2 regions of the Streptomyces sp. NPDC046870 genome follow, and region 2 is predicted to be linked to the other one. Evidence: riboswitches for the same ligand, from Rfam matches in the RefSeq annotation. Region 2 holds a riboswitch; the other holds the start of a gene.
The links. Region 2 has a riboswitch for glycine ahead of gcvT (glycine cleavage system aminomethyltransferase GcvT). Riboswitches for the same ligand answer to the same signal wherever they lie in the genome.
Positions count from the first base shown of each region.

Region 1: another riboswitch for glycine. It lies ahead of gcvP (aminomethyl-transferring glycine dehydrogenase); the one in region 2 lies ahead of gcvT (glycine cleavage system aminomethyltransferase GcvT).

Region 1 is NZ_JBEYXM010000007.1:352,842-368,015, reverse strand. It holds gene AB0946_RS19240 (mannose-1-phosphate guanyltransferase) at 1-2,414, shown strand, start outside; gene AB0946_RS19235 (DUF881 domain-containing protein) at 2,536-3,450, shown strand; gene AB0946_RS19230 (small basic family protein) at 3,447-3,779, shown strand; gene AB0946_RS19225 (DUF881 domain-containing protein) at 3,785-4,648, shown strand; gene AB0946_RS19220 (FHA domain-containing protein) at 4,839-5,669, shown strand; gene AB0946_RS19215 (MerR family transcriptional regulator) at 5,714-6,451, shown strand; gene AB0946_RS19210 (bifunctional nuclease family protein) at 6,537-7,010, shown strand; gene AB0946_RS19205 (MerR family transcriptional regulator) at 7,271-7,954, shown strand; gene AB0946_RS19200 (DNA polymerase IV) at 8,034-9,530, shown strand; gene AB0946_RS19195 (PRC-barrel domain-containing protein) at 9,449-9,823, opposite strand; glycine riboswitch at 9,943-10,037, shown strand; gene gcvP (aminomethyl-transferring glycine dehydrogenase) at 10,212-13,097, shown strand; gene AB0946_RS19185 (TOBE domain-containing protein) at 13,151-13,570, opposite strand; gene AB0946_RS19180 (ABC transporter ATP-binding protein) at 13,599-14,828, opposite strand; gene modB (molybdate ABC transporter permease subunit) at 14,825-15,174, opposite strand, start outside.
Region 2 is NZ_JBEYXM010000025.1:33,436-48,609, forward strand. It holds gene AB0946_RS34215 (AraC family transcriptional regulator) at 171-1,088, opposite strand; gene AB0946_RS34220 (zinc-dependent alcohol dehydrogenase family protein) at 1,210-2,202, shown strand; gene AB0946_RS34225 (NAD(P)-binding domain-containing protein) at 2,294-2,989, shown strand; gene AB0946_RS34230 (glycoside hydrolase family 25 protein) at 3,021-3,578, opposite strand; gene AB0946_RS34235 (phosphatidylinositol-specific phospholipase C domain-containing protein) at 3,615-4,637, opposite strand; gene AB0946_RS34240 (L-serine ammonia-lyase) at 5,168-6,535, opposite strand; gene glyA (serine hydroxymethyltransferase) at 6,598-7,863, opposite strand; gene gcvH (glycine cleavage system protein GcvH) at 7,878-8,255, opposite strand; gene gcvT (glycine cleavage system aminomethyltransferase GcvT) at 8,393-9,511, opposite strand; glycine riboswitch at 9,667-9,762, opposite strand; gene AB0946_RS34260 (AAA family ATPase) at 9,942-10,607, shown strand; gene AB0946_RS34265 (enhanced serine sensitivity protein SseB) at 10,674-11,465, shown strand; gene AB0946_RS34270 (enhanced serine sensitivity protein SseB C-terminal domain-containing protein) at 11,662-12,447, shown strand; gene AB0946_RS34275 (ABC transporter permease) at 12,797-13,795, shown strand; gene AB0946_RS34280 (ABC transporter substrate-binding protein) at 13,832-15,174, shown strand, end outside.

The DNA.
Region 1 (15,174 bases), on a different contig from region 2:
TGGCGAATCGCCCGATCATGGAGCACGTGCTGCGACTGCTCAAAAAGCACGGGCTCAACGAGACCGTGGTCACGGTGCAGTTCCTGGCGTCCCTCGTAAAGAACTACTTCGGTGACGGCGAAGAGCTCGGCATGGAGCTCACGTACGCCAACGAGGAGAAGCCGCTCGGTACCGCCGGAAGCGTCAAGAACGCCGAGGAGGCGCTGAAGGACGATGCCTTCCTCGTCATCTCCGGTGATGCCCTGACCGACTTCGACCTCACCGACCTGATCAATTTCCACAAGGAGAAGGGTGCTCTGGTCACGGTCTGCCTGACCCGTGTGCCCAATCCGCTGGAGTTCGGCATCACCATCGTCGACGAGGAAGGCAAGGTCGAACGCTTCCTGGAGAAGCCGACCTGGGGGCAGGTCTTCTCCGACACGGTGAACACGGGCATCTACGTCATGGAGCCCGAGGTCTTCAACTACGTCGAAGCCGATGTGCCCGTCGACTGGTCCGGCGATGTCTTCCCGCAGCTGATGAAGGAAGGCAAGCCGATCTACGGCTACGTCGCCGAGGGCTACTGGGAGGACGTCGGCACGCACGAGAGCTATGTGAAGGCCCAGGCGGACGTCCTCGAGGGCAAGGTCAACGTCGACATCGACGGCTTCGAGATCTCCCCGGGTGTGTGGGTGGCCGAGGGCGCCGAGGTGCATCCCGACGCCGTGCTGCGCGGACCGCTGTACATCGGTGACTACGCGAAGGTCGAGGCCGGCGCGGAGATCCGGGAGCACACCGTCGTCGGCTCCAACGTCGTCGTCAAGAGCGGCGCCTTCCTGCACAAGGCCGTCGTGCACGACAACGTGTACATCGGGCAGCACAGCAATCTGCGCGGCTGTGTCGTCGGCAAGAACACCGACATCATGCGTGCGGCCCGGATCGAGGACGGCGCGGTCATCGGTGACGAGTGCCTGATCGGTGAGGAATCGATCGTCCAGGGCAATGTCCGCGTCTACCCGTTCAAGACCATCGAGGCCGGCGCCTTCGTCAACACCTCGGTGATCTGGGAGTCCCGCGGACAGGCCCACCTGTTCGGCGCCCGGGGCGTCTCCGGCATCCTGAACGTGGAGATCACCCCGGAGCTGGCCGTCCGGCTCGCCGGTGCCTACGCGACGACCCTGAAGAAGGGCGCCACCGTCACCACGGCCCGCGACCACTCCCGGGGCGCCCGCGCGCTCAAGCGGGCGGTGATCTCCGCGCTGCAGGCCAGCGCCATCGACGTACGCGACCTGGAGAACGTGCCGCTGCCCGTGGCCCGGCAGCAGACCGCGCGCGGCAGCGCCGGCGGCATCATGATCCGGACCTCGCCCGGTGTCCCGGATTCGGTCGACATCATGTTCTTCGACGGACAGGGCGCCGACCTCTCCCAGGGCAGCCAGCGCAAGCTCGACCGGGTGTTCGCACGCCAGGAGTACCGGCGGGCGTTCCCCGGTGAGATCGGCGACCTGCACTTCCCGGCCAGCGTCTTCGACTCGTACACCGGATCGCTGCTGCGGAACGTCGACACGACCGGGATAGCCGAGTCGGGCCTCAAGGTGGTCGTGGACGCCTCGAACGGCAGTGCCGGGCTGGTGCTGCCCAGCCTCCTCGGCAAGCTCGGTGTGGACTCGCTGACCATCAATCCGGGTCTGGACGAGTCCCGGCCCACCGAGACGGCCGAGATGCGGCGCAAGGGGCTGGTGCGGCTCGGGGAGATCGTTGCCTCCTCGGGTGCCGCGTTCGGTGTCCGGTTCGACCCCGTCGGCGAGCGGCTGTCGCTCGTGGACGAGAAGGGCCGGATCATCGAGGACGACCGGGCGCTGCTGGTGATGCTGGACCTGGTGGCCGCCGAGCGGCGCAGCGGACGGGTGGCGCTTCCGGTCACCACGACCCGGATCGCCGAGCAGGTGGCCGCGTACCACGGCACCCAGGTCGAGTGGACGACCACCTCGCCCGACGACCTCACGCGCGTGGGGCGCGAGGAGGGCACCATCTTCGGCGGCGACGGCAAGGGCGGGTTCATCGTCCCCGAGTTCAGCGGGGTGTACGACGGCACGGCCGCCTTCGTACGCCTGATCGGGCTCGTGGCGCGGACCCAGCTCACGCTGAGCCAGATCGACGCCCGGATCCCGCGGGCGCACGTCCTCAAGCGGGACCTCGCGACGCCGTGGGCCGTCAAGGGTCTGGTGATGCGACGGGTGGTCGAGGCGGCCGGGGACCGCTCCGTCGACACGACCGACGGTGTGCGTGTCGTGGAGACCGACGGGCGCTGGGTGATGGTGCTTCCCGACCCGGCCGAGGCGGTCACCCATCTGTGGGCGGAAGGGCCGGACGACGCGTCCGCACAGGCCCTGCTGGACGAGTGGTCGGCGGTCGTGGACAGCGCCGGCCGGTGAGCGCCGGCGGCTGAGGACGGCAAAACCCGCTGCACGCGTGCGTGCCGGACAAGTGTCCCCAAGGGGGCCTGTCCGGCACGCCGGTGGGGCCGTTCGGAGGTACTGCTCGCGACATGCGACGATGTGCGGCATGCCGCAGCAACCCCCCGTTCGGAGCAGCCCCACGCGGCCGCAGCGCCCGGACGCCTCCATGTCGTTGATCACCAACGTCATGGACCACAGCCTCGACGACGGGTACGCCGAGGCCGCCGCCCGCAGGAAGTCCGCGGGCGAGGGCGGCCTGCCGAAGACGCTCCGGGCCAAGCTGGGCCTGGCCGCCGGCCTCGTCCTCGCGGCGCTCGTCGTGACCGTGGGGGCGGCCCAGGCGCGCGTGACGGCGCCCGTGGTGGCCAAGGAGCGCCAGGAGCTGATCGACCGCATCGACAGCGAGACCGCGGACGCGGACAAGCTCGAACGCACCGTCGACACACTGCGTGACGACGTGAGTGCGCGGCAGCGGGCGGCCCTGAAATCGAGCGGGGGCAGTGCCGAGGCGGACCTGGTGGGTCTGTTGTCGGGTGCCACCGCGGTGCACGGTCCCGGTGTCAAGCTCGTCGTGAACGACGCCAAGGAGGCGAGCGGCGGCGGCGACGGCGCCAACCCCCGGGAGACCTCGGGTTTCTCCGACACCGGCCGGGTGCGCGACCGTGACATGCAGCGCGTGGTCAACGGGCTGTGGGCCTCCGGGGCCGAGGCGATCTCCGTCAACGGGCAGCGGCTGACCGCCCTGTCCGCGATCAGGGCAGCGGGTGACGCGATACTGGTCGACAACAGGCCGCTGGTGCCGCCGTACACGGTGCTGGCGGTGGGTGACGGGGAGAGGCTGAGCACCAGGTTCCAGAACAGCGCCGACGGCCTGTACCTGCATGCCCTGGAGAACTACGGCATCCGCGCCACCATCTCCGCGGAGGGCGACGTCCGGTTGCCCGCCGCACCCAGTGTGATCGTACGTACAGCACAGCCGAAGTCCGAGAAAACCGAGAAGGGCACATCGTGATCGCCGTACTGGGCCTCGTCGTGGGAGTCGTGGCCGGCCTGTTGGTCCGGCCCGAGGTTCCGGCGGTCGTCGAGCCGTATCTGCCGATCGCCGTCGTGGCGGCGCTGGACGCCGTCTTCGGTGGTCTGCGGGCCATGCTCGACGGCATCTTCGACGACAAGGTCTTTGTGGTGTCGTTCCTGTCGAACGTGGTCGTCGCGGCCCTCATCGTGTTCCTCGGCGACAAGTTGGGCGTGGGCGCGCAGCTGTCCACGGGTGTCGTCGTGGTCCTGGGCATCCGCATCTTCTCCAACGCCGCCGCGATCCGGCGCCACGTGTTCCGGGCGTGACACCGATGAACGAGCAGAACGACAGCAACGACGGCAACGGCCGGAACGACCAGCCGGGGAACCGGTTGCGCAGGGAACTGCCGGCGGAAGTGCCCGCGCCCGCGCCCGAGGCCGGGCAGCCGTCCGCGGAGGAGTCCGAGCAGCGGCTGACGGGCCGGCAGCGGCTCGTCGACGGGCTGTGGCCGCCGCGCTTCACGCGTGCCCAACTCATCGTCGCGGTGCTGCTGTTCGGTCTGGGCTTCGGCCTGGCCGTGCAGGTGGCGTCCAACAGCGACACCGACGGCGCGCTGCGCGGGGCCCGCCAAGAGGATCTTGTGCGCATCCTCGATGAACTGGATTCGCGTACTCAGCGTCTTCAGGACGAGAAGCAGGGACTCGACAAGCAGCGTCAGGAGTTGCAGAGCAGCTCCGACCAGGCCGCCGAGGCGCGCCGGCAGACCGCCGAGAAGGAGAGGCAACTCGGCATCCTGGCGGGCACCGTGGCGGCGCAGGGTCCCGGCATCACCATGACGATCGAGGACACGAAGGGGACGGTCGAGGCGGACATGCTGCTCGACGCGATCCAGGAGCTGCGCGCGGCCGGTGCCGAGGCGATCGAGGTCAACGGGGTGCGGGTGGTCGCCGGCACCTACTTCACCGACTCCGGCAAGAGTGTGAGCGTCGACGGGAACAAGATCAACGACCCTTATCGTTTCAAGGTCATCGGCAAGCCGCAGGACCTCGAGCCCGCGCTGAACATCCCGGGAGGCGTGGTGCAGACTCTGGAGAAGGAGCAGGCCACGGTGACCGTCGAGCGGTCGGACAAGATCGTCGTGGATGCCTTGCGACAGGCGAAGCGGCCTGACTACGCTCGGTCGTCCTCCCAGTGAACCGGCGGTGCATGGTGGCCGTCCGGCAGGGGCATGAGGTTGCGGGGGGTCGGCGCACCGAAGGGGTGGTGCGTGGTGGAAACTGTCTGGTGGATACGGACGTTGTGAGAATGTCCGGCTCGGCCGGTGTAGGCAATCAGGGTTCGTCCTGCCCCACGGGCGGGTCTGTTTCGGTCAAGGGGAATCGCCCGTGAAGTTGTTTGCGAAGTTGTTCGGCAAGAGCGCGCGAGAGGGCAGCGACAACGCGACCGCTCGTCATCGCGCACAGCCTGACGCGGAGGGCCAGCGCCCGCTGTTCCGGGACCAGGTCGCTGGTCCGGGCGGTGACATTTCGGGAGGTCAGGGCGCGGCGTCTGTTGACCCTGCCCAGTCCGGCGGCATAGGTTTCGGGCAACCGTCAACCTCAGGTACGGGTGGAGGGTTCGCCTCCGGCCCGTACGCGTCCAACGCCCCGGCGGGGCAGCCGCGGCAGGAGGATCCGTCGATGTCGGTCCTGGTATGTACGAGGTGCGGTAACCGGAACGCGCAGAACGCCCGGTTCTGCTCCAACTGCGGGGCGCCGCTGCGGCCCGGGCTGACGCCCGAGCGGGCCTCCGAGACGACCTCCACGATCTCGATCTCGGGGCTGGAGGCCTACGACTCCGAGGCGACCGGCCAGACGCCGCTGCCGATGCTCTCCCCGGAGGCGCAGGCCGCGGTGGACGCGCTGCCGATGGGCTCGGCGCTGCTGGTGGTGCGCCGGGGGCCGAACTCGGGCAGCCGCTTCCTGCTGGACAGCGACCTGACCACGGCCGGCCGGCATCCGCAGAGCGACATCTTCCTGGACGACGTGACCGTCTCGCGGCGCCACGTGGAGTTCCGGCGGTCCCCGGACGGCTCCTTCACGGTCGCCGACGTGGGCAGCCTGAACGGCACGTACGTCAACCGGGAGCGCATCGACCAGGTCGCCCTGTCGAACGGCGACGAGGTGCAGATCGGCAAGTACCGGCTGGTGTTCTACGCGAGCCGGCAGGGCATCTGACCCGCCCCCGGACCGACGTCCGGGGGGAACCCCAGGGAAGGTCCATGCTTCAAACACCGAGCGGCGGTGCCGGAAGCGGTACCGCCGCCAGGGACAGCGGGCTGATGAGCATCGGCACGGTGCTGAACGTGCTGCGCGACGAGTTCCCGGAAGTCACCATCTCCAAGATCCGTTTCCTGGAGTCGGAGGGACTCATCGAGCCGCAGCGGACTCCGTCGGGGTACCGCAAGTTCAGCGCCGGGGACGTGGAGCGCCTCGGTCACGTCCTGCGGATGCAACGGGACCATTACCTGCCGCTCAAGGTGATCCGTGAGCACCTGGACGCCATGGAGCGGGGTGAGGCCGTCCCGCTGCCCGTGGTGGGCCGTCAGCGCACCGCGGAGGACGTGCCCGCGCGCGTGGACGGGCCCACGGTGGCCAGGATCGGCAGGTCCGAGCTGCTGGCCGCCGCGGACATCGACGAGAGCGACCTGGAGGAGTGGGAGTCCTACGGGCTCATCGCTCGGCTGGAGGACGGCGCGTACGACGCCGAGGCCGTCACCGTTGCCTCCCTCATCACCGAGCTGGGCCGGTTCGGGATCGAGCCGCGCCACCTGCGGTCCATGAAGGCCGCCGCCGACCGCGAGGCGGGCCTGGTCGACCAGGTGGTGGCCCCGCTCAAGCGCCACCGCAACCCGCAGACCAGGGCACACGCCGAGGCCCGCACGAAGGAGCTGGCGGCGCTGACGGTGAGGCTGCACGCGGCCCTGGTGACGACCGCTCTCGGTGTCCGGCTGCCCTGATACGGCGGGCCGTGGAGCGGCCGGATCGGGCACCTGTTCCCGGCCCGACTACCCAAACGTCCCGGGCACCGCCTAGGGTTGCTGTGTGAACGAGCTCGATGTCGTAGGTGTCCGGGTCGAAATGCCCTCCAACCAACCGATCGTGCTCCTGCGCGAAGTGGGAGGCGATCGTTACCTCCCCATCTGGATCGGGCCGGGGGAGGCGACGGCGATCGCCTTCGCCCAGCAGGGCATGGCCCCCGCGCGACCGCTGACCCACGACCTGTTCAAGGACGTGCTGGAGGCCGTCGGCCAGGAGCTGACCGAAGTGCGCATCACCGATCTGCGGGAAGGTGTCTTCTACGCGGAGCTGGTGTTCGCCAGCGGGGTCGAGGTCAGCGCCCGCCCCTCCGATGCCATAGCGCTCGCCCTGCGCACCGGAACGCCGATCTACGGCAGTGACACGGTGTTGGACGACGCCGGCATCGCCATTCCGGACGAGCAGGAGGACGAGGTGGAGAAGTTCCGCGAGTTCCTCGACCAGATCTCGCCCGAGGACTTCGGCACCAGCAGCCAGTGAGCCCCGGGACGCGCCCGTCCGCCCTGGTGTGTCCGGGGGCGGACGGCGGCCCCGCACGGTCCGCGCCCCGGCAATTGCCTCCGGCCAGTGAGAGCGTCCTACGGCCCCCCGCCAGCGCATTCGGCTAGCCTTTCCCCGCGGTGGGACACGGGAAACCACTCCTTGGGTGATTATCACTCGGCGTGCCGAGTGTGGCGATCGTTGACGCACCCCTGGTGACTGCCTACCGTCGAGAAGGCAGGTCAAGGACGGAGGTCGGCGTGAGAACCAGCGGCGACGGTACGGCTGGGGGTGCCCCCGGACGCGGTTTCGGGGAGAGCGGTCCGTACCCGCCCCCGAGCTCGCGGCCGCGATCCGGCGGGGGTCATGCCCATCCCGGCAGCGCGGTGGAGCACGCTCCGCAGCTGCCGACGGCGGTGCCGAACGGCGGAGGGGTGGCGTCCATGACGTCCGAGGAGATCGGCTACCGCGGGCCCACGGCCTGCGCGGCTGCCGGCATCACCTACCGGCAGCTCGACTACTGGGCGCGCACCGGTCTGGTCGAGCCCAGCGTCCGGCCCGCCTACGGGTCGGGCACCCAGCGTCTGTACAGCTTCCGGGACGTCGTCGTCCTGAAGATCGTGAAGCGGTTCCTGGACACCGGGGTGTCCCTGCAGAACATCCGCACGGCCGTCCAGCACCTCAGGGAACGCGGTTTCCGTGACCTGGAGCGGATGACCCTGATGAGCGACGGCGCCACCGTGTACGAGTGCACCTCGCCGGACGAGGTGCACGCCCTGCTCCAAGGCGGTCAGGGCATCTTCGGGATCGCTGTCGGTGTGGTGTGGCGGGACGTGGAAAGCGCCCTCTCCCAGCTGCACGGCGAGCGCATCGACACGGGCGAGACCCTGGTCGGGCACAACCCGGCGGACGAGCTGGCGCGGCGCCGCAACCGGGCGGTCTGACGGCCGCGTCCGACCGCCGGACCTCCCGCGGGGCGCGCGGGTGTCCGCATTGTCAGTGCCGTGGTGCAGCATCGGGGATGTGAGAAACGCGCCCACGATCCTGCATCTCGACATGGATGCCTTCTACGCCTCGGTGGAGCAGGCATCCAAGCCGAGTCTGCGCGGGAAAGCGGTGGTCGTGGGCGGGCTCGGACCGCGCGGGGTGGTGGCGACCGCGTCGTACGAGGCACGGGTGTTCGGGGTGCACTCGGCCATGCCCATGGCCCAGGCGCGCCGGCTGGCGCCCAACGCCGCGTACCTGGTGCCGCGCTTCACCCTGTACCGGGCGATCAGCGACCAGGTGATGGCGCTGCTGCGGGAGCTGTCACCGCTGGTCGAGCCGCTGAGCCTGGACGAGGCGTTCGTGGACCTGGAGGCCGGGGGAGCGGCCCGGGACGAGGAGTCGGCGCGACGGGCGGGGGAGAAGCTGCGCGCGGACATCCGGGCGGTCACCGGGCTCACCGGGTCGGTGGGACTCGCCGCTTCCAAGATGCTCGCGAAGATCGCCTCCGAGCAGGCGAAGCCGGACGGGCTGCTGCTCATCGAGCCGGGCACGGAGCGGGCGCTGCTGGCACCGATGCCGGTGCGCACCCTGCCGGGTGTCGGACCGGCGACCGGGGACCATCTGCGCCGGGCCGGGATCACCACGGTGGAGGAGCTGGCGGAGGCCGGCGAGGACGAACTGGTCCGGCTGCTCGGCAAGGCGCACGGGCAGGCGCTGTACGCCATGGCGCTGGCGCGGGACGAGCGGCCCGTGGTGGCCGAGCGGGAGGCCAAGTCGGTGTCCGTGGAGGACACGTACGACGTGGACATCCACGATCGGCTGCGGGTCGGCCTGGAGGTGCAGCGGCTGGCCGACCGGTGTGTGCGGCGGCTGCGCGAGGCCGGGCTGTCGGGGCGGACCATCGTGCTGAAGGTGCGGCGGTACGACTTCTCCACCCTGACCCGCTCCGAGACGCTGCGAGGGCCCACCGACGACCCCGTGGTCGTCCGCGAGGCGGCGGCGCGGCTGCTGGACTCCGTGGACACCACGGGCGGGGTGCGGCTGCTCGGGGTGGGGGTGTCCGGGCTCGCCGACTACACGCAGGAGGACCTGTTCGCGCAGTCCAGACCCGTGCCCGCGGCGGAGGAGCCGGAGAAGGGTGCGGTGGAGGCCGTCGTGGAGCGGAGCGCGCCCGTGGAGCGGGAGTGGCGGGCCGGGCAGGACGTACGCCATACGGAGTACGGGCACGGGTGGGTGCAGGGGAGCGGTCTGGGGCGGGTGACCGTGCGGTTCGAGACGCCTCAGTCCGCTCCGGGACGGGTGCGGACGTTCCTCGTCGACGATCCCGCGCTGGCGGGCGCCGAACCGTTGCCGCTGGTCATGGATCCACCCGAGCCGCCCAGCCGACCCGGTCCGCCGAGCGGCGACCCGCACGGCGGGACTCCGCCCCGCACCCCGGAGGACACCACCGGTCAGGGCTCCTCCGACCCCGCCAGCTTGCCGAAGTCGCGGTCCGGGACCTTGGGGGGCGGGGCCGCCACGTCGAGGCCGTAGTGGTGGTAGAGCTGCAGTTCCTGTTCGGGGGAGAGGTGGCGGCCCACGCCGAAGTCGGGGGCGTCCTTGATCAGGGCGCGGTCGAAGGGGACGTGCAGGGTGTCGTCGACCAGTTCGCTGGGCTCCAGGGGCACGAAGGCGTCGCGGGAGAACAGGCCGGTGCGTATGGCGGCCCACTCGGGCACGCCGGTCGCGTCGTCCAGGTACACCTCGTCGATGGTGCCGATCTTGGTGCCATTGCGGTCGAACGCCTTGCGGCCGATCAGGTTGCGTGGATCGATGTCGGTCTGCACGGTCCCTCTCCCTCCACGTGGTCGCAACTCATCCGTAAGCACTACAAAAGAGCACATTCAAGGAGGCGGCCACTCGAAGGCCCCGTCGTTGACCTCGCTGGTAGGCTGACAGCGGCTGCTGACCCCGTGCGGGAGAGTCCTCCGACCACCTCGGAGGCGCCGAAGGAGCAAATCCTCCCCGGAATCTCTCAGGCTCACGTACCGCACGGACGAGGTCACTCTGGAAAGCAGGGCGGATGCCGACGGCTTCCGCCCTCACCGACGGGGAAAGCCGGTGCCCGCGGGCGTCCGGTGAAGCTCTCAGGTCGAGATGACAGAGGGGGAGGCCGTCGGGGTACCCGCGCCGTGGTGCCCCTCGCAGGTCGCGTCAGACCAGGAGGCCTCCGCAATGACCGCCCATCGCATTCCGCTCTCCGAACTCGAAGCGGGCACCCCGTTCGAGCAGCGCCACATCGGGCCCGACCAGGAGGCGCGGGCCAAGATGCTCGCGCAGGTCGGCTACGGCTCGCTCGACGAGCTGACCGCCGCGGCGGTGCCGGATGTGATCAAGAACGCCGATGCCCTGGACCTGCCAGGCGCCCGCACCGAGGCCGAGGTGCTCGCCGAGCTGCGCTCGCTCGCCGACCGCAACCAGGTCCTCGGCTCCATGATCGGCCTGGGCTACTACGGCACCTTCACGCCGCCCGTCGTGCTGCGCAACGTCATGGAGAACCCGGCCTGGTACACGGCCTACACGCCGTACCAGCCGGAGATCTCCCAGGGCCGCCTGGAGGCCCTGCTGAACTTCCAGACGATGGTCGCCGAGCTGACCGGGCTGCCCACCTCCGGCGCCTCCCTGCTGGACGAGGGCACCGCCGCCGCCGAGGCCATGGCGCTGTCCCGGCGCATGGGCAAGAACAAGAAGGGCCTGTTCCTGGTCGACGCGGACGCGCTGCCGCAGACCATCGCGGTGATCGAGACCCGCGCCGAGCCGACCGGCGTCGAGGTCGTCGTGGCCGACCTCGGCGACGGCATCCCGGCGGACATCGCCGAGCGCGAGATCAACGGCGTGCTGATCCAGTACCCGGGCGCCTCCGGTGCCGTACGGGACATCAAGCCCCTCATCGACCAGGCGCACGAGCTGGGCGCCCTGGTCACGGTCGCCGCCGACCTGCTCGCGCTGACCCTGCTGACCTCGCCGGGCGAACTCGGGGCAGACATCGCCGTCGGCACGACCCAGCGCTTCGGTGTGCCGATGGGCTTCGGCGGCCCGCACGCCGGCTACATGGCCGTACACGAGAAGTTCGCCCGCAGCCTCCCCGGCCGGCTCGTCGGCGTCTCCGTCGACGTCGACGGCAACAAGGCCTACCGCCTGGCGCTGCAGACCCGTGAGCAGCACATCCGTCGCGAGAAGGCCACCAGCAACATCTGCACCGCCCAGGTGCTGCTCGCCGTGATGGCCGGCATGTACGCCGTCTACCACGGGCCGGAGGGCCTGCGGACCATCGCCCGGCGCACGCACCGGTACGCCACGATCCTCGCCGAGGGGCTGAAGGCCGGCGGTGTGGAGATCGTCCACGGGGCGTACTTCGACACGATCACCGCGCGCGTGCCCGGCAAGGCCGCCGCGGTCGTCGCCGCCGCCCGGGAGAACGGGGTCAACCTGCGGCTCGTCGACGCCGACCACGTCTCGGCGGCCTGCGACGAGACCACCAACCGGGCCCAGCTGGCCGCCGTCTTCGCCGCCTTCGGTGTCGACGGCGACATCGAGGCGCTGGACGACAGTGCCGAGGACACCCTGCCCGAGGCGCTGCTGCGCACCGACGCCTACCTCACCCACCCGGTCTTCCACCAACACCGCTCCGAGACCGCGATGCTGCGCTACCTGCGCAGGCTGGCCGACCGGGACTACGCGCTCGACCGCGGCATGATCCCGCTGGGCTCCTGCACCATGAAGCTCAACGCGACCACCGAGATGGAGCCGGTCACCTGGCCCGAGTTCGGGCAGCTGCACCCCTTCGCGCCCGCCGAGCAGGCCCAGGGCTACCTCACGCTCATCCACGAGCTGGAGGACCGCCTCGCCGAGGTCACCGGCTACGACAAGGTCTCCCTCCAGCCGAACGCCGGTTCCCAGGGCGAACTGGCCGGTCTGCTCGCCGTACGCGGCTACCACCGCGCCAACGGCGACGAGCAGCGCACCGTGTGCCTCATCCCCTCCTCCGCGCACGGCACCAACGCGGCCAGCGCGGTGATGGCCGGCATGAAGGTCGTCGTCGTCAAGACCGCCGAGGACGGCGAGATCGACGTCGAGGACCTGCGCGCCAAGATCGAGCAGTACCGCGACGAGCTGGCGGTGCTGATGATCACCTACCCGTCCACGCACGGGGTGTTCGAGGAGCACGTCGCCGACATCTGCGCCCAGGTGCACGAGGCGGGCGGCCAGGTGTACGTCGACGGCGCCAACCTCAACGCGCTCGTCGGCCTCGCCAAGCCCGGCCACTTCGGCGGCGACGTCTCCCACCTCAACCTGCACAAGACGTTCTGCATCCCGCACGGCGGCGGTGGTCCGGGCGTCGGCCCGGTCGCGGTCCGCTCGCACCTGGCGCCGTACCTGCCCAACCACCCGCTCCAGCCGGAGGCCGGCCCTGAGACGGGGGTGGGCCCGATCTCGGCCGCCCCGTGGGGCAGCGCGGGCATCCTGCCGATCTCGTGGGCGTACGTGCGTCTGATGGGCGGGGAGGGCCTCAAGCGCGCCACGCAGGTCGCGGTGCTCTCCGCGAACTACGTCGCCAAGCGCCTGGAGCCGCACTACCCGGTGCTCTACACCGGTCCCGGCGGCCTCGTCGCGCACGAGTGCATCATCGACCTGCGCCCGCTGACCAAGGCGACCGGCGTGAGCGTGGACGACGTGGCCAAGCGCCTGATCGACTACGGCTTCCACGCGCCGACCATGTCCTTCCCGGTGGCCGGCACGCTGATGATCGAGCCGACCGAGTCGGAGGACCTCACCGAGCTGGACCGTTTCTGCGATGCGATGATCGCCATCCGCACGGAGATCGACAAGGTCGGCTCGGGCGTGTGGCCCGCCGAGGACAACCCGCTGCGCAACGCCCCGCACACCGCCGCCGCGCTCGGCGGTGAGTGGACGCACGCCTACAGCCGCGAGGAGGCCGTCTTCCCGGCCGGTGTCTCGGCCGCCGACAAGTACTGGCCGCCGGTGCGCCGTATCGACCAGGCCTACGGCGACCGCAACCTGGTGTGCTCCTGCCCGCCGCTGGACGCCTACGAGGACTGAGCGAACCGCTGACGAAGGCCCCGCCCGGGTTCCGGGCGGGGCCTTCGGGCCTTCTACGCCGTCGCCAGCGAGACCTCGGTCGCCTTGATCAGGGCGACGACGTCGGAGCCCACGAACAGGCCGAGGTCCCCGGCCGCGTCCTTCGTGATCGCCGCGGTGAGTTCGCCGCCTTCCACGGCGACCCGGACGGTGGCCATGGCCTCGCCGAGCGAGAGACGGATGACCGTGCCGCGCAGCTGGTTGCGGATCGACAGACCCTCGACCCGGTTGGCGGCGAGGGATACCTCCGTCGCCTTCACCAGGGCGGTCACCGGGGAGCCCGGGGCGAGGCCGAGCTGTTCGACGGCTTCCAGGGTGACGGCGGCGGTGAGGTCCTGACCGCCGCTGAGCCGGACTTTGACGGTCGCCATGACTTCGCCCGCGCGCACCTCGGTGACGGTGCCGGGCAGCTGGTTGCGGATGCTCAGGGTCATGGGCACCCACCGTAGAGCGCCGGTCCGCTCAGGCCGGGTATGCGTGGGTCTGCGTCGCTTTGACCGTCGCCCAGACCGGTGCACCCGGGTGCAGGTCCAGCTCGGCGGCGGCGACCGTCGTCAGGTCCGCCGCGAGCGGCAGCTCGCCGGTGAGGTCGGCGCGGATCTGGTCGCCGTGCGTCTCCAGGCCGGCGACCTCGCAGCGCCACAGGTTGCGGGCGCTGGCGCCGGAGGGCCGGTCCCGGAACAGGGTCACGGCGGACGGCGGGAACGCCACGAAGACCGGGCCCGACAGCTCCTCCGTGGTCGTGATCGCGGGGCCGGTGTCGAGCCGTACGGTGTGCCCCGCGGCCTGTCCGCGGTAGAGGTTGAGGCCGACGAGCTGGGCGATGTAGTCCGTGCGGGGGTGGCGGGCGATGTCGGCGGGCGTGCCCTGCTGGACGACCCGGCCGTCCTCCACGACCACCAGCCGGTCCGCGAGCACCATGGCGTCCAGCGGGTCATGGGTGACCAGCACGCAGACCGCCTCGAACTCGGCCAGGCGGCGGCGCAGCTGTGCGCGGACCTCCAGGCGGGTTCGGGCGTCCAGGGCCGCCAGCGGCTCGTCGAGGAGCAGCAGCCGGGGGCGGGTCGCCAGGGCGCGGGCGAGGGCCACGCGCTGGGCCTGGCCGCCGGAGAGGTCGCGGGGCTTGGCGCCCGCGTGGGCCGCCAGACCCATCCGGTCCAGCCAGGTCGCCGCCTGGGCACGGGCCGCCGCCTTGCGCACGCCCTGGCAGCGGGGGCCGAAGGCGACGTTGTCCAGGGCGGACAGGTGCGGGAAGAGCAGGTAGTCCTGGAAGACCACGCCCACCGGGCGGGACTCCGGGGGTGTGTGGGCCAGGGAGGTGCCGTCCAGACGGAGGTGACCGTCGGTGAGGGGGGTGAGGCCGGCGAGGGCGCGCAGGGCGGTGGTCTTGCCGGCGCCGTTGGGACCCAGCAGGGCGAGGACCTCACCGGGGGTGGCCCGCAGGGTGACGTCCAGGCGGAAGGTGCCGCGGTCGACCACCAGGCGGGCGTCCAGGCCGGCCGGCTGGTGCGGGCCTGTGGTGGGGCGCGATGCGGAGCCGGTGCGGGCGGTTGTCGCCGCGGGGGCCGGTGCGGGACCGGTGCGACCGCCGGTCGCGGCGGGCCGCGGTGCGGGGTTCGTGGCGTCGGTGGTCGCGGCAGGGGCCCGGCAGGGGTCGGTGCCGTCGGTGGGCTCGGGGTGGGGGATCGTCATGACGTGGTCATCCAGCGGTCCCGGAGGCCCGCCAGTACCGCGATCGACACGGTCAGCAGGACCAGGCTGAGGGAGATGGCGGCCTCGGGGTCGTTCTGCAGGGCCAGGTAGACCGCGAGGGGCATGGTCTGGGTGCGGCCGGGGAAGTTGCCCGCGAACGTGATGGTCGCGCCGAACTCGCCGAGCGCGCGGGCCCAGGCCAGGACCGCGCCGGCCGCGATGCCCGGCGCGATCAGCGGCAGGGTCACCCGGCGGAACGCGGTGAAGCGGGAGGCGCCGAGCGTGGCGGCCGCCTCCTCGTAGCGGGGGTCGGCGGCGCGCAGCGTGCCCTCCACGCTGATCACCA
Region 2 (15,174 bases):
ACCGGCGACGACACCCACGCCGCGATGGCCGACGCCCTCGCCGCGGCGGACGCCCTCGCCGCGGCGGACGCCGACCGCGTGGCGACCGTCCTGCCGACGGAGCCGGACCGGACGCCGGAGCCGCTGCGCGAGCGGGGATCACGGGGCACGCGGGACGCGGCCCGGACGGTTCAGGACACCGCGCCGCGGTACCGGCCCGGCGCCACCCCGTGCTCCCGTTTGAACGCCTTGGCGAAGGCGAACTCCGAGGTGTAGCCGGTCCGCCGGGCCACCTCGCGCAGGGACAGGCCGTCGTGGCGCAGCAGCCGGGCCGCCGTCGTCATCCGCCACCAGGTCAGGTACGTCAGCGGCGGCTCGCCCACCAGAGCCGTGAACCGGCGCGCGAAGGCCGCGCGGGACAGGCCGCCGGCGGCGCCCAGTTCCGCGACCGTCCAGGGCCGGTCCGGCTCGCCGTGGATCGCGCGGAGTGCCGCCGCGACCGCCGGGTCGGCCAGCGCCGCCGACCAGCCCCGGTCCCGGCCCGCCGCCCGCTCGCTCTCCCACCAGGCCCGCAGGATGTACAGCAGCAGGGTGTCCAGCAGCGAGGTGACGATTGCGTCGGTGCCAGGCCGCCCCTCCTCCAGCTCCATCCCGAGCAGTTCCACCGCCGCCCGCAGCGAACGGTTGCCGCCCACCCGGGCCGGCAGGTGCACCACCTCGGGCAGCTCGGCCAGCAGCCGGTGCGCCCGGTCCCGGTCGAGCCGGTAGGTCCCGCACAGCGTGACGGTGTCCGGGCAGCCCTCGCGCGGTGCGTCGGGCGGTCCGCCCCAGGTGCCGTCCGGCAGCCGCCGCATCTCCCGCGGCGTCACGTCCAGCCCGCTGACCAGCGCGTGCCCCTGCCCGTGCGCCAGGAAGACGACATCCCCCGGTGCCAGCGCCACCGGCTCCCCGTCGTGCGGGACCAGCCAGGCCGAGCCGCGCAGCACCACGTGGAACCCGGCCTCGTCGGAGCCGGCCCACCGCTGGCCCCAGGGGGCGTACTGGTACCGGCGCGCGGAGTGCGGCCGGCCCGTGCGCATGGCGGCGACCACGTCGCTGAGCACGTCCATGCGGCGACTCTAACGGGCGTACGGCGACTCTAACGGGCGTACGGCAAAGGGAGACGACCGGACAGGAAACCGAGAGGGAAGGACATGGATCGTCCACGGCACGGGACTTAGCGTCGACGGCATGACAACCACCGCACGTACAGTGCTCTTCCACGAACTCGGCGGCCCCGACGTCCTCGGCGTCGAAGAGGTCGAGCTGCCCGCGCCCGGCCCGGGCGAGGTCCTGGTCACGGTGGAGGCGCTGGGCCTCAACCGCGCCGAGGCCCTCTTCCGCGCGGGCGGCTACTACTACCAGCCGACCCTGCCGGCCTCCCGCAACGGCTACGAGGCGGCCGGCGAGGTCGAGGCCGTGGGCGAGGGCGTCACCGGGTTCGCGCCGGGCGACAAGGTGCTGGCCGCCGCCAACTTCGAGCTCAGCGCCCACGGTGTGCACGCCGAACGGGTCCTGCTGCCCGCCGACGCCCTCGTCCCACGTCCCGACGGCGTCGACGCGGTCACCGGCGCCGCCGTCTGGCTGACCTACACGACGGCCTACGGCGCCCTGGTCGAGCGGGCCGGGCTGGTCCCGGGGCAGCGGGTGCTGATCACCGGTGCCTCCAGCGGGGTCGGCACCGCCGCGATCCAGGTCGTCCGGCGCGCCGGCGCCGTCCCCGTCGTCACCACCCGCACCGGGGCCAAACGGCGGCAGCTGCTCGACCTGGGCGCCGAGCACGTGATCGTCAGCGAGGACGAGGACGTGGTGAAGGAGGCCCGCAGGGTGACCGGCGGACGGGGCGTGGACATCGTCCTGGACGCGGTCGGCGGCCCCGGCTTCGCCGCGCTCGGCGACGCGGTCGTCCCCGACGGCACTCTGGTCAGCTACGGCTGGCTCGACGAACAGCCCATCCTGCTGCCCAGGCAGTGGCCGCTCACCGTCCACGGATACGCGAACTTCGTGATCACCGGGAATCCGGAGGGCCGGCACCGCGCCGCCCACTACCTCGGCGCCGGCCTCGGTGACGGCACACTGCGCCCGGTGATCGCCGAGGTCTTCGACGGTCTGGACCGGATCGCGGACGCCCACCGGCTGATGGAGTCCAACGAGCACACCGGAAAGATCGTGGTACGGATCTGAGCGCGTCCGGCACCGGCCGGGCAGCCGTCACCCGTTCGGCGCGCGGCGCGGAATAGGCCGGGATCCGGTGAGGTTGACCCGAGGACATTCCATGCATGCGCATAGACCATCCGGAGGGTCAGCCATGAAGATCGGCATCATCGGCGCGGGGAACATCGGCGGCAACCTCACCCGGCGGCTCACCGCCCTCGGCCATGACGTCTCCGTCGCCAACTCCCGGGGCCCCGAGACGCTCCGTGACCTGGCGGAGGAGACCGGCGCGACCCCCGTCCGGGCCGAGGAGGCCGCCAAGGGCGCCCAGGTCGTGGTCGTCACGGTGCCGCTGAAGGCGGTCCCGGACCTGCCCGCCGGCCTGCTGGACGGCGCGGCCGAGGGCGTCGCGGTGATCGACACCGGCAACTACTACCCGCAGCAGCGGGACGGCCGGATCGCGGCCATCGAGGACGAGGGCATCACCGAGAGCCGCTGGACCGAGCAGCACCTGGGCCACCCGGTGGTCAAGGCGTTCAACGGCACCTACGCCCAGGACATCCTGGACCGGCCGCGCCCCGCGGGCGACCCCGAGCGCATGGCCCTCCCGGTCGCCGGCGACGACGAGGCGGCCAAGCGGACCGTCCGCGGCCTGATCGACGAACTCGGCTTCGACACCGTCGACGCAGGCACCATCGCCGACTCCTGGCGCCAGCAGCCCGGCACCCCCGTCTACGGCCTGCGCGCCGGCGCGGAAGCGGTGCGCAAGGCCCTCGCGGAGGCGTCCCCGGAGCGTCCGGCGGACTTCCGGGGCTGACCCCGGCGGGGCGGAAGGGGCCACGAACCCGTCACGCGCTCGTGGCCCATTCCTTCAGCGCCGCCTTGCTCGCGAAGTCCGCGACGTCCTTGTCGTGGGGATCGCTGGTGTACTGGTGGAACCGCCACTTGGCCTTGATCCGGGGACTTCCCGCGGTGACGTAGTCGGCGATCCACAGCCCGTCCCCGGCGTAGGAGGTGGTGTCGACGTTCAGCCAGAAGTGGCGGTTGCAGTAGAGCACCACCCGGTTGTCCGGCCTCAGTTCCTTCAGCTTGCGGATGAAGCGGTCCTTCTCCGCGTTGCTCGCGTGGGTGCCGTCGCCGGTGGTCTCCCAGTCGACGGCCAGGAGATCACCGCGGCGGTCCGGGGCGTGGCTGAGGAAGTACTCGGCCTGGGCGGTGAGGTTGCCGGGCCACAGGAAGTGGTAGAAGCCGACGACCAGACCCGCGTCACGGCCGTGCCCGGCCTGGGCCGCGAGTCTGGGATTGACGTACGAACGGCCCTCCGTCGCCTTGATGAAGACGAAGGAGAGACCGCTCGTCGCGTAGGAGGAGGACTGGTAGGCGCTCACGTCGATGCCATGCAGCATGTGAAGGTTGTCCCCCGTGGGCGCCGGTGTGGAACCTCAGCTCCGGGTGGTCACGGAACTCAGGACGGAGGCGGACTTCGCCGACCAGTCCGAGGTGATCAGACTGGCGTGGTTCTTGGCCAGCAGGGCCAGGCGCGCGGCGACTTCGGCGTCCGTCGGACTGGTGGAGGAGATGGCCGGCGACACGTTGTGGGCGTCGGTGGTGATGAGGATGTAGTGGTTCGCGGAGTAGAACGACGTGTCGTAGCCGTTGTCGACGTACGTCGCCGCGTCACCGTCGAAGAACACGAACCAGGGGCGGATCGAGGCGTCGTAGCGGCTGGTGCGCGGGTCGCCGTTCGCCGCGCCGAGGACGACCGGGAAGGCCTGGGCCGCCGAGATGTTCCCGCCCGCCTTCAGATCGCGCAGGTGGTCGCCGTACTCCTCGTCCGTCCAGTAGCTGTCGAACGGGTTGGACTGCTCCACCGTGCCCGGGATCAGGTCGAAGACGAACTTGCCCTTGAGGGCGTCCCGGGCGGGCCAGGCGTCCGCCTTCGCCGCCGCGTCCAGCGTGCCGTACGTGCCGCCGAGCAGGTCGGCCGGCTTGTAGACGCTGCTGCCCAGCTTCTGCGCGACGAGCGTGTCGAACTCGTCCGGTCCGAGGCCCGCCTTGTCGTTGAAGCCGACCTTCATCTCGACCTTGACGACGATCGGCGGATGGTCGGGGTGGAGCTGGTTCCAGGCGGCCATGTTGTCCAGGCAGCTGCCGAGGTCCTGGTTGCGGCTCTTGCTGTACAGCTCGCCCGGGGTCTTCGCCGCCTCGCAGTTGTTGTCGTTGCCCAGCGGGTTGCTGTGGCTGACCCGCCAGCGGTGGCTGATGCTGTCGACGTAGACGTCCAGTTCCAGCAGCGAGGCGCCCGAGTCCAGCGCCTGGGCGAAGTAGGTGTACTTGGCCTTGTCGTACGCGTTGTGCGTGCCGATGGCCGTCGTCTCGGAGAACTTCGGCGACGCCGCGTGCGCGTTGCCCGGCACCACCACCAACGAAGCGGCGGCCCCCACGAGCGCCGCCAGCCGTCTCATCCCGCGTATCACCGAACTCCCTTTCGCTGCCGTTGAGTTGGCGGCAGCGTAGGGCCAAGCGGTTACTGTGCGGTAGCCCTTGAGAGAACATCAGGAGAGCCGCGACACCGCCGCCCGGGCACCGGGCCGCTCGCACGGCCCCCCTCCGCCGGGCAGGCCGGCTCCGGCCGGGCGTGACGGCGCCGCCCCGGCCGATGGGCGCGGCGGCGGGGCCGGACGGGTGTCCGTCATGGGGCGAGGGGCTTCACCGCTTGGTGGGGGGCGGCTTTGTCGGCCGGGTGCCGGGGTGGTCGTGGGGCGTGGCCGGCCGGTTGCGTGGGCGCCGCCGGGCATGACGGTGCCGCCCCGGTCGACGGGCGGGGCGGCGGGGACGGACGGGTGTCCGTCATGGGGCGAGGGGCTTCACCGCCTGGTGGGAGGCGGCTTCGTCGGCCGGTGCCGGGGTGGTCGTACGGCGTCGTCGGGCCCCCGCGGTGGGCAGGCCGCCGGGGCACGCCCGGACACCGTACGCCCGGGGCCGGGAGGCCGGGTCAGCACTCGATGATGTTCACGGCCAGCCCGCCCCGCGCCGTCTCCTTGTACTTCACGCTCATGTCCGCGCCGGTGTCCTTCATCGTCTTGATGACCTTGTCCAGGGACACCTTGTGGGAGCCGTCGCCGCGCATCGCCATCTTCGCGGCCGTGACCGCCTTCACCGCGGCCATGCCGTTGCGCTCGATGCACGGGATCTGGACCAGACCGCCGACCGGGTCGCAGGTCAGGCCGAGGTTGTGCTCCATGCCGATCTCGGCCGCGTTCTCCACCTGCTCGGGGGAGCCGCCGAGCACCTCGGCGAGGGCGCCCGCCGCCATGGAGCAGGCGGAGCCCACCTCGCCCTGGCAGCCGACCTCGGCGCCGGAGATGGAGGCGTTCTCCTTGAAGAGCATGCCGATCGCGCCCGCGGCCAGCAGGAAGCGGACCACGCCGTCCTCGTCCGCGCCGGGCACGAAGTTGATGTAGTAGTGCAGGACCGCCGGGATGATGCCGGCCGCGCCGTTCGTGGGCGCGGTCACCACACGGCCGCCCGCCGCGTTCTCCTCGTTCACCGCCATCGCGTAGAGCGTGATCCACTCCATGGCGTGCGCCAGCGGGTCGCCCTCGGCGCGCAGCTGGCGGGCCGAGACGGCCGCGCGGCGGCGTACCTTCAGACCGCCCGGCAGGATGCCCTCGCGGGACATGCCCCGCTGCACGCACTCGCGCATCACCCGCCAGATCTCCAGCAGGCCCGCGCGGATCTCCTCCTCCGTGCGCCAGGCCCGCTCGTTCTCCAGCATCAGCGAGGAGATCGACAGGCCCGTCTCCTTCGTCAGGCGCAGCAGCTCGTCGCCCGTGCGGAACGGGTACTTCAGGACCGTGTCGTCCAGCTTGATCCGGTCCGCGCCCACCGCGTCCTCGTCGACGACGAAGCCGCCGCCCACCGAGTAGTACGTCTTGGTGAGCAGCTCCTCGCCGTCGGCGTCGTAGGCCCACAGCGTCATGCCGTTGGCGTGGTACGGCAGCGCCTTGCGGCGGTGCAGCACCAGGTCCCGGTCGAAGTCGAAGGCGATCTCGTGCTCGTCCAGGAGCCGGATCCGTCCCTGCTGCTTGATCGCTTCCACGCGCGCGTCGGCCGTCTCCACGTTCACCGTGCGCGGTGAGTCGCCGGTCAGGCCGAGCAGGACGGCCTTGGGGGTGCCGTGGCCGTGCCCGGTCGCGCCCAGGGAGCCGTACAGCTCCGTGCGGACGGCGGCGGCCTGCTCCAGGAGGCCTTCGTTGCGCAGGCGGCGGGCGAACATCCGCGCCGCGCGCATCGGGCCGACCGTGTGGGAGCTGGACGGACCGATGCCGATCGAGAACAGGTCGAAGACCGAGATGGCCACGGTCACTCCTCAAGACAGCAGGGGGGTGGCGGGGCACCCTCGGCGGGTGCCCCACCGGGGACTTACTTGTTCAGGCCCGGGTACAGCGGGTGCTTGCCGGCGAGCGCCTTCACGCGCGCCTTCAGGGCCTCGGCGTCGTAGGACGGCTTCAGCGCCTGCGCGATCACGTCCGCGACCTCGGCGAAGTCCTCGGCCGTGAAGCCGCGGGTCGCCAGGGCCGGCGTGCCGATCCGCAGACCCGAGGTGACCATCGGGGGCCGCGGGTCGTTCGGGACGGCGTTGCGGTTGACCGTGATGCCGACCTCGTGGAGCCGGTCCTCGGCCTGCTGCCCGTCCAGCTCGGACGCGCGCAGGTCCACCAGGATCAGGTGCACGTCCGTGCCGCCGGACAGCACGTTCACGCCGGCCTCGCGGGCGTCCGGGGCCGTCAGGCGCTCGGCGAGGATGCGGGCACCCTCCACCGTACGACGCTGGCGCTCCTTGAAGTCCTCCGAGGCCGCGACCTTGAAGGACACCGCCTTGGCCGCGATCACGTGCTCCAGGGGACCGCCCTGGAAGCCCGGGAAGACGGACGAGTTCAGCTTCTTCGCGAAGTCCTTCCTGGCGAGGATGATGCCGCCGCGGGGGCCGCCCAGCGTCTTGTGGGTGGTGGAGGTGACCACGTCGGCGTACGGCACCGGGTTCTCGTGCAGACCGGCCGCGACCAGGCCCGCGAAGTGCGCCATGTCGACCCACAGGTAGGCGCCGGCCTCGTCGGCGATCCGGCGGAACCCGGCGAAGTCCAGCTGCCGCGGGTACGCCGACCAGCCCGCGATGATCACCTTGGGGCGGTGCTCCTTGGCGAGCCGCTCGACCTCGGCCATGTCGACCAGGCCGGTCTCGGCGTCCACGTGGTAGGCGACCACGTCGAACTGCTTGCCGGAGAAGTTCAGCCGCATCCCGTGGGTCAGGTGGCCGCCGTGCGCCAGGTCCAGGCCGAGGATGGTGTCCCCGGGCTGGGCCAGCGCGAAGAGGGCCGCCTGGTTCGCGGAGGCGCCGGAGTGGGGCTGCACGTTGGCGTACTCCGCGCCGAACAGCTCCTTGACCCGGTCGATGGCGATCTGCTCGGCGACGTCGACGTGCTCGCAGCCGCCGTAGTAGCGGCGGCCCGGGTAGCCCTCGGCGTACTTGTTCGTCAGGACCGAGCCCTGCGCCTCCATCACCGCGAGCGGCGCGAAGTTCTCGGAGGCGATCATCTCCAGGGTCGACTGCTGGCGGTGCAGCTCGGCGTCGACCGCGGCGGCGATCTCCGGGTCCAGCTCGTGCAGGGGCGTGTTCAGGACAGTCATACGGCTACGACTCCTCAGCCGGCGGAAAAGGCGGTGTACTCGTCCGCGGAGAGCAGGTCGGCCGGCTCCTCCGCGACGCGTACCTTGAACAGCCAGCCACCCTCGAAGGGGGCGGAGTTCACCAGCGACGGGTCGTTGACGACGTCCTCGTTGACCTCGGTGACCTCACCGGTGACCGGCGAGTACAGGTCGGACACCGACTTCGTCGACTCCAGCTCGCCGCAGGTCTCGCCCGCGGACACCGTGGAGCCGGCCTCGGGGAGCTGGACGAAGACGACGTCACCGAGCGCGTTGGCCGCGTGCTCCGTGATACCGACCGTCGCGACGCCGTCCTCGGCGGCCGACAGCCACTCGTGCTCCTTGCTGTAGCGCAGCTGCTGGGGGTTGCTCATGGCCTGAATTCTCCTGTACACGCGAGGGTGCTGATGACGGGGGACTGCGGAAACCGCTGGTGAGCGGGCGAATGTGCGCAGCGTCACGCCCCGGCCACGGGACCGGGGTCCCCGGCGGGCGCGACCGCGCCCAGTGTCTACTTCTGGCGCTTGTAGAACGGCAGCGCCACGACCTGGTACGGCTCGTGGGTGCCCCGGATGTCCACGCCGACGCCCTCGGTGCCCGGCGCCGCGTACGCCGCGTCGACGTAGGCCATGGCGATCGGCTTGCCCAGGGTGGGGGAGGGGGCGCCGGAGGTGACCTCGCCGATCACCTCGCCGCCGGCGACGACGGCGTACCCGGCGCGCGGCACCCGGCGGCCCTCGGCGACCAGGCCGACCAGGACCCGCGGCGGGTTCTCCTGGGCCCGGGCGGCGGCCTCGGCGAGCGCCTCACGCCCGACGAAGTCGCCCTCCTTCTCGAACTTGACCACCCGGCCGAGCCCGGCGTCGAAGGGGGTGAGGGAGGTCGTCAGCTCGTGCCCGTACAGCGGCATGCCCGCCTCCAGGCGCAGCGTGTCCCGGCAGGACAGCCCGCACGGGACCAGGCCCGCGCCCTCGCCGGCCTTGGTCAGCGCCTGCCACAGCTCGACGGCGTGCTCCGGCGCGACGAACAGCTCGAAGCCGTCCTCGCCGGTGTAACCCGTGCGGGCGATCAGCGCCGGGACGCCGGCGACCGTGCCCGGCAGGCCGGCGTAGTACTTCAGGCCGTCGAGGTCGGCGTCGGTGAGGGACTTCAGGATGCCGGGGGACTCCGGGCCCTGCACGGCGATCAGCGCGTAGGCGTCCCGGTCGTCGCGGACCTCGGCGTCGAAGCCCTCGGCGCGCTCGGTCAGCGCGTCCAGCACGACCTGGGCGTTGGAGGCGTTGGCCACGACCATGTACTCGGTCTCGGCGAGCCGGTAGACGATCAGGTCGTCCAGGATGCCGCCGTCGGCCCGGCAGATCATCGTGTAGCGGGCGCGGCCGACGCCGACGGAGGCGATGTTGCCGACCAGCGCGTGGTTCAGGAACGCGGCGGCCTGGTCGCCGGTGACGGTGATCTCGCCCATGTGGGAGAGGTCGAAGAGACCGGCCCTGGTCCGCACGGCGAGGTGCTCGTCGCGCTCGGAGCCGTAGCGCAGGGGCATGTCCCAGCCGGCGAAGTCGGTCATCGTCGCACCGAGCGCGCGGTGCACGGCATCGAGCGCGGTGTGGCGGAGTTCAGTGCTGCTCATCGGACGGTCGTCTCCCAAGGCGAGCGGACAGGCGAGGAACGTTCCTCCCCATCTGTCATCGGAACCTGAGAGGTTCGCCGCGACCGCCACCGGGACGATCACGGCTTGCACCGTGGGTGGAGCCACTGACACAGCGGCCCGCTTTTCAGATGTGCCTCGCCCGCGCGGTAACGGGGCCTGAGAGATTCAAGGGAGGGACTTGCTCCTTCGGCGTCCCAGCCCGGGGCTGGGAACTCTCCCGCGCGGATTCAAGCGGCCGGTATGCAGTTGGCGGGCACATCATTGCACGCCGCTCCCCGCCCATCCAGAGCGCGCTCCTTGTGACCGGCCTGTGGCAGAACGCACACGAACCGCCTACCGTTGCCCATTACCTTCTCTTTACACAGAACGGGCATGGGGATGACCGAGCCCCCTGGGGAGGACGATCACGGTGAACAGGACATCGGCCTACGCCACCGACTCCGGCATCGCGGTGCCGGGACAGCCCTCCGCGGCCCGCGCGCGCCGCGCGGACCGCCCCGCCCCGGTCGTCCGCGACCTGCGCGACCGCGCGGGCCGCAGCCCGCACGCCCTGCTCTTCGGCCCCCGCGACCTGGTGGTGATCACCGGCCTGCCCGGCAGCGGCAAGTCCACCCTGATGCACCGCGCGGTCACCGGCCATCGCGTCGACTCCCAGGACACCCGCGACCGCTGGGACGCCCGCGTCCCCCGCTCCGTCCCCTACGCGCTCTACCGCCCCCTGGTCCGCCTCGCCCACTACGCCGCCCTGCGCAGGGCCCTGCGCACCGGCGAGGGCGTCGTCGTGCACGACTGCGGCACCCAGCGCTGGGTGCGCGCCTGGCTGGCCCGCGAGGCCCGGCGCCGCGGCGCCACCCTGCACCTGCTCCTCCTCGACGTCAGCCCCGAGACCGCCCGGGCGGGCCAGCGCGAGCGCGGCCGGGGCGTCTCCCGCTACGCCTTCCGCCGCCACCGCCGTACGACCGGCCGGCTGCTGCGCGCGGTGGAGAAGGGGGAGCTGCCCGCCGGCTGCGGCGCGGCGGTGCTGCTGGACCGGGACGCGGCGGACGTCCTCGGCCGGGTCGGCTTCGCGGGGTGAGGCACTGTCACAGCCACCCGCTAGCCTTCTTGCTCCCAGCAGTGGTTCCCAGCAGGCGGTAGGCACATGGACTTCCCGGCGGACGTTCCCGCGGACTTCCCGGCACAGGCGCACCCCCACCCGCACGGCGGTTGGCCCGGCAACGAGCTGGAGGAGGTGCTGTCGGCCTCCCTCGGCATCCCCTCGGCGGGCGGCCGGATCATCGAGGTCCTCGGGCGCAGCTTCCTGTGGATACCGCTGCCCAACGGCGGGGGCCCGCACAGCGGCCCGCTGGACCTGCCGACGATGGAGATCGACGGCCAGGTGTATGTCCCGGTGTTCAGCTCCGAGGAGCAGCTGCGCCAGGCGACCGGTTCCCACATGTCGTACACCATCGCCCCCGCCGTGGAGTTCGCGCGCGGCCTGCCGCCACAGGCGGGCATCGCGGTGAACCCGGGCGGTGTGGTCGGCATCCCGCTGCCGCCCGACGCCGTGGCCGAGCTGTGCCGCGCCGGCCGCACCCCGCTCGACGGGCCCGGCACCGGTGGCCGGGTCCGCCTCTTCGAACCCGACTGGCAGGACGACCCGGTCGACTTCCTCGCCGCGGCCTCCGCCGAGTTCGCGGGGACCGGCGTGGTGCTCACCGCCCGCCGCTGCCTGGCCGTCATCGAGACGGCCGACCCGGTGATGTTCGTGGGCGTGGAGCTCTCCCAGTGGGAGGGGGACGTCCGGAACCTGCCGCTGGACGCCCTCGGCCGGGCCCTCGGCACAGTCCCGGTCAAGTGGCCGGTCAACCTGATCCTCATGGACGTGGCCGAGGACCCGGTCTCCGACTGGCTGAAGACGAACGTCCGGCCCTTCTACCAGTACGGCCACTGACCGCGCCGGAAGAGCGCGGGGCCGCATCCGGTGTGCGGTCCCGCCGTGGGGCGCGGCCGGCCACGGACGACCCGCACCCGCGTACGAACCCGAGGCCCCGAGCCGCTGGGCGCTTAAGCTGTCTCCAAACGCGGGGCACGGAGTAGAAGGGCCGGTACAACAGGTGAGCGCGAGCCACAGCGGCAGCGTCGAGCACATGCTGCGCCAGGTCACCCCGGGACGCTACGACGCCTACGAGGCCCTGCTCCGCGCCCTCGCCACCCCCTCCTCCGGCCAGATCTGGATGCTCCTGTGGCACGGCCAGGCCGGCTCCCCGGACGCCCAGTACGGGGACCTGGAGGTGGACGGCTGCCACTACGCCCCCTGCGTCACCTCCGCCCAGGAGTTGTCGGCCAGCGGCTGGAACCGTTCGTACGAAGTGGTCGACGGCCTGGACGTGGCGCGCACCCTCTACCCCGACCACTACGGCCTCTGGCTCAATCCGCACTCCCCGGGCGGCGGTGTCGGCATCCCCTGGCTGGATCTGCGCCGCATCGCCACGGGCCTGGACCGCCAGCCCGCCGGCCCGCTCCGCCTGTCGGAGCCCGGCATCGAGATCCCGCAGTTCTACGCCCTGCTCGCGCAGAACGCGCACCGCACCCCCGCGCTGCGCTCCCTGCGCCGCGCCTGGGTCCAGCCCGCGCTCGGGGCGCCGTATCTGGCCATCGGCCTGGACGTGTACGAGACGTCGCCGGCCGCGGTCGACTCGGTGCGCGCGATGATGCAGCAGTCCATCGGAGCGGTCCCGGAGGGGCTGCCGGTCTCGACGGTCGCGATGACCGACGGCTACGACCCGGTGGTGATGTGGATGCGGGCCAACGCGCGCCCGTTCTACGACCGCGAGGCACACGCCCCCGCGCCGCAGCCGCAGCTTCAGGCACCGGTCCCGCCGCAGGCCCCGGCCGGCGGGTACGGCTACCCGCCCGTGCACGGCGGTTACTGACAACCGGTCGGCGCAGCGGGCGTTCTGAGTCCGGGTCGCAGATTTCACACGGGCGACACACTTCTTCGCGCGTAGACATCGCCCGATCGCCCCGAACCGCGTAGATTCGCCGTTCTGTCCCAACTGACCCACGTCCGATGCCCGTTACCCACTGATCGGATAACGGAATCCCCTGGACTGCATCACGGTTGCGCATACATTCGCCGTCAGCTCTGGCGGGTGATCGCAAAGACGCTGAAGACTCCCGACTCAGACATGAGGTCGAGACCTCATGCTCGATGGCAAGTCGACAAAGCCGCAATCCGCGGCAGCGCAGGCCGGTCACCACCGGCGAGAGGGGTCGCTCACCGTGACCGCACCGATCGAGACCACCGGGGCGGCAGCCGAGGCACAGCCGGAGGCTGTGCTGGAGGGTGCCGGTAAGGGGCAGATCGAGGGTCGTTCCCTGGGCCAGATCGCCTGGACCCGGTTCAAGAAGGACAAGGTCGCCGTCGCGGGCGGCGTCATCGTCGTCCTGCTGATCCTCGTCGCGATCCTCTCGCGCCCCATCCAGGCCGCTTTCGGGCTCGACCCCAACGCCTTCAACCAGGACCTGATCAGTCCGGACACCTCGCTGCCCAAGGGCAGTTTCGGCGGCATGAGCGCGGATCACCCGCTCGGTGTGGACCCGAAGTTCGGCCGGGACATCGCCACCCGCATCCTGGAGGGCTCCTGGGTGTCGCTGGTGGTCGCCTTCGGCGCCACGATCCTGTCCAACGTGATCGGCGCCGTCATGGGCGTCATCGCGGGCTACTACGGCGGACGGGTGGACTCGATCATCAGCCGGCTGATGGACACGTTCCTCGCCTTCCCCCTCCTGCTGTTCGCCATCTCCATCTCCGCCACCCTCCAGGGCGGCGCGTTCGGCCTGGACGGTCTGCCGCTCCACCTGAGCGTGCTGATCTTCGTCATCGGCTTCTTCAACTGGCCCTACCTGGGCCGGATCGTCCGGGGCCAGACCCTCGCCCTGCGCGAGCGCGAGTTCGTCGACGCCTCCCGGGGCATGGGCGCCAAGGCCCCGTACATCCTGTTCCGGGAGCTGATGCCCAACCTGGTCGGCCCGATCATCGTCTACTCGACGCTGCTCATCCCGACCAACATCCTCTTCGAGGCGTCCCTGAGCTTCCTCGGCGTCGGCATCCAGCCCCCGCAGGCTTCCTGGGGCGGCATGCTCCGCGAGGCGGTCAACTTCTACCAGGTCGACCCGATGTTCATGATCGTTCCTGGTCTCGCCATCTTCATCACCGTCCTGGCGTTCAACCTGCTGGGTGACGGTCTCCGCGACGCTCTCGACCCGCGCAGCCGCTGAAGCCTGCCGCGGAGAGCCCGAAAATTTTTCCGATCAATGGAGGGGAAAGCGCCCATCATGCGAAGGTCAGCGCTGGCCGCGATCGCGGCCATCGGCTCCGCCAGCCTGCTTCTTGCAGGCTGCAGCAAGGCCGATGACAACAAGAACGAGAACGGCACCAAGTCGGCCGGGGCCAACGCCGCGACCAAGGGCGTCGTCAACGCGTCGGACAAGAAGGGCGGCACGCTCACCTACGAGCTGTCCGACGTCCCGGACTCGTTCGACCCGGGCAACACGTACTACGCGTACATGTACAACCTCAGCCGGCTGTGGGCCCGCCCGCTGATGACCTTCAAGCCGGGCGCCGGCCAGGAGGGCAACGCCCTCGTCCCGGACCTCGCCGCGAGCAAGGGCGTCCCGAGTGACGGCGGCAAGACCTGGACGTACAAGCTGCGTTCGGGCCTGAAGTACGAGGACGGCTCGCCGATCACCTCGAAGGACGTCAAGTACGCCGTCGAGCGCTCGAACTTCGCGCGTGACGTGCTCTCCCTCGGCCCGAACTACTTCCAGCAGTTCCTGGCCGGCGGCGACAAGTACAAGGGCCCGTACAAGGACAAGAGCGACAAGGGCCTGTCCTCCATCCAGACGCCGGACGACACCACGATCGTCTTCCACCTGAAGCAGGCCTTCCAGGAGTTCGACTACCTGGTCGCCGCCCCGCAGACGGCCCCGGTGCCCAAGGCGAAGGACACGGGTGTCGACTACGTCAAGCACATCGTCTCCTCGGGCTCGTACAAGTTCCAGAGCTACGCGGAGGGCCAGCAGGCCGTTCTCGTCCGCAACGAGAACTGGGACGCGAAGACGGACCCGCTGCGCAAGCAGCTGCCGGACAAGATCGTCGTCAAGCTGAAGGTCAACCCGGAGACGATCGACAAGGACGTCCTCGCGGGCAACGCGATCGACCTCGGCGGCACGGGTGTCCAGGCCGCGACGCAGGCCCAGGTCATCACCGACCCGTCGAAGAAGGCCAACACGGACAACACCTACGGTGGCCGTCTGGTCTACATGGCGATCAACACCAAGGTCGCGCCGTTCGACAAGGTCGAGTGCCGCAAGGCCGTCCAGTACGCCATCGACAAGGTCTCGGTGCAGACCGCCGAGGGCGGCCCGATCCGCGGTGAGATCGCCTCCACGGTCCTCCCGCCGGACATCCCGGGCTACGCCAAGGCCGACGTCTACGCCACCACGGACAGCAAGGGTGACGCGGCCAAGGCCAAGCAGCAGCTGAAGGCCTGCGGCAAGTCCTCGATCTCGACGAACATCTCGGCCCGTTCGGACCGTCCGCAGGAGATCGACGCCGCCACGGCGATCATCAACTCGCTGAAGAAGGTCGGCATCAA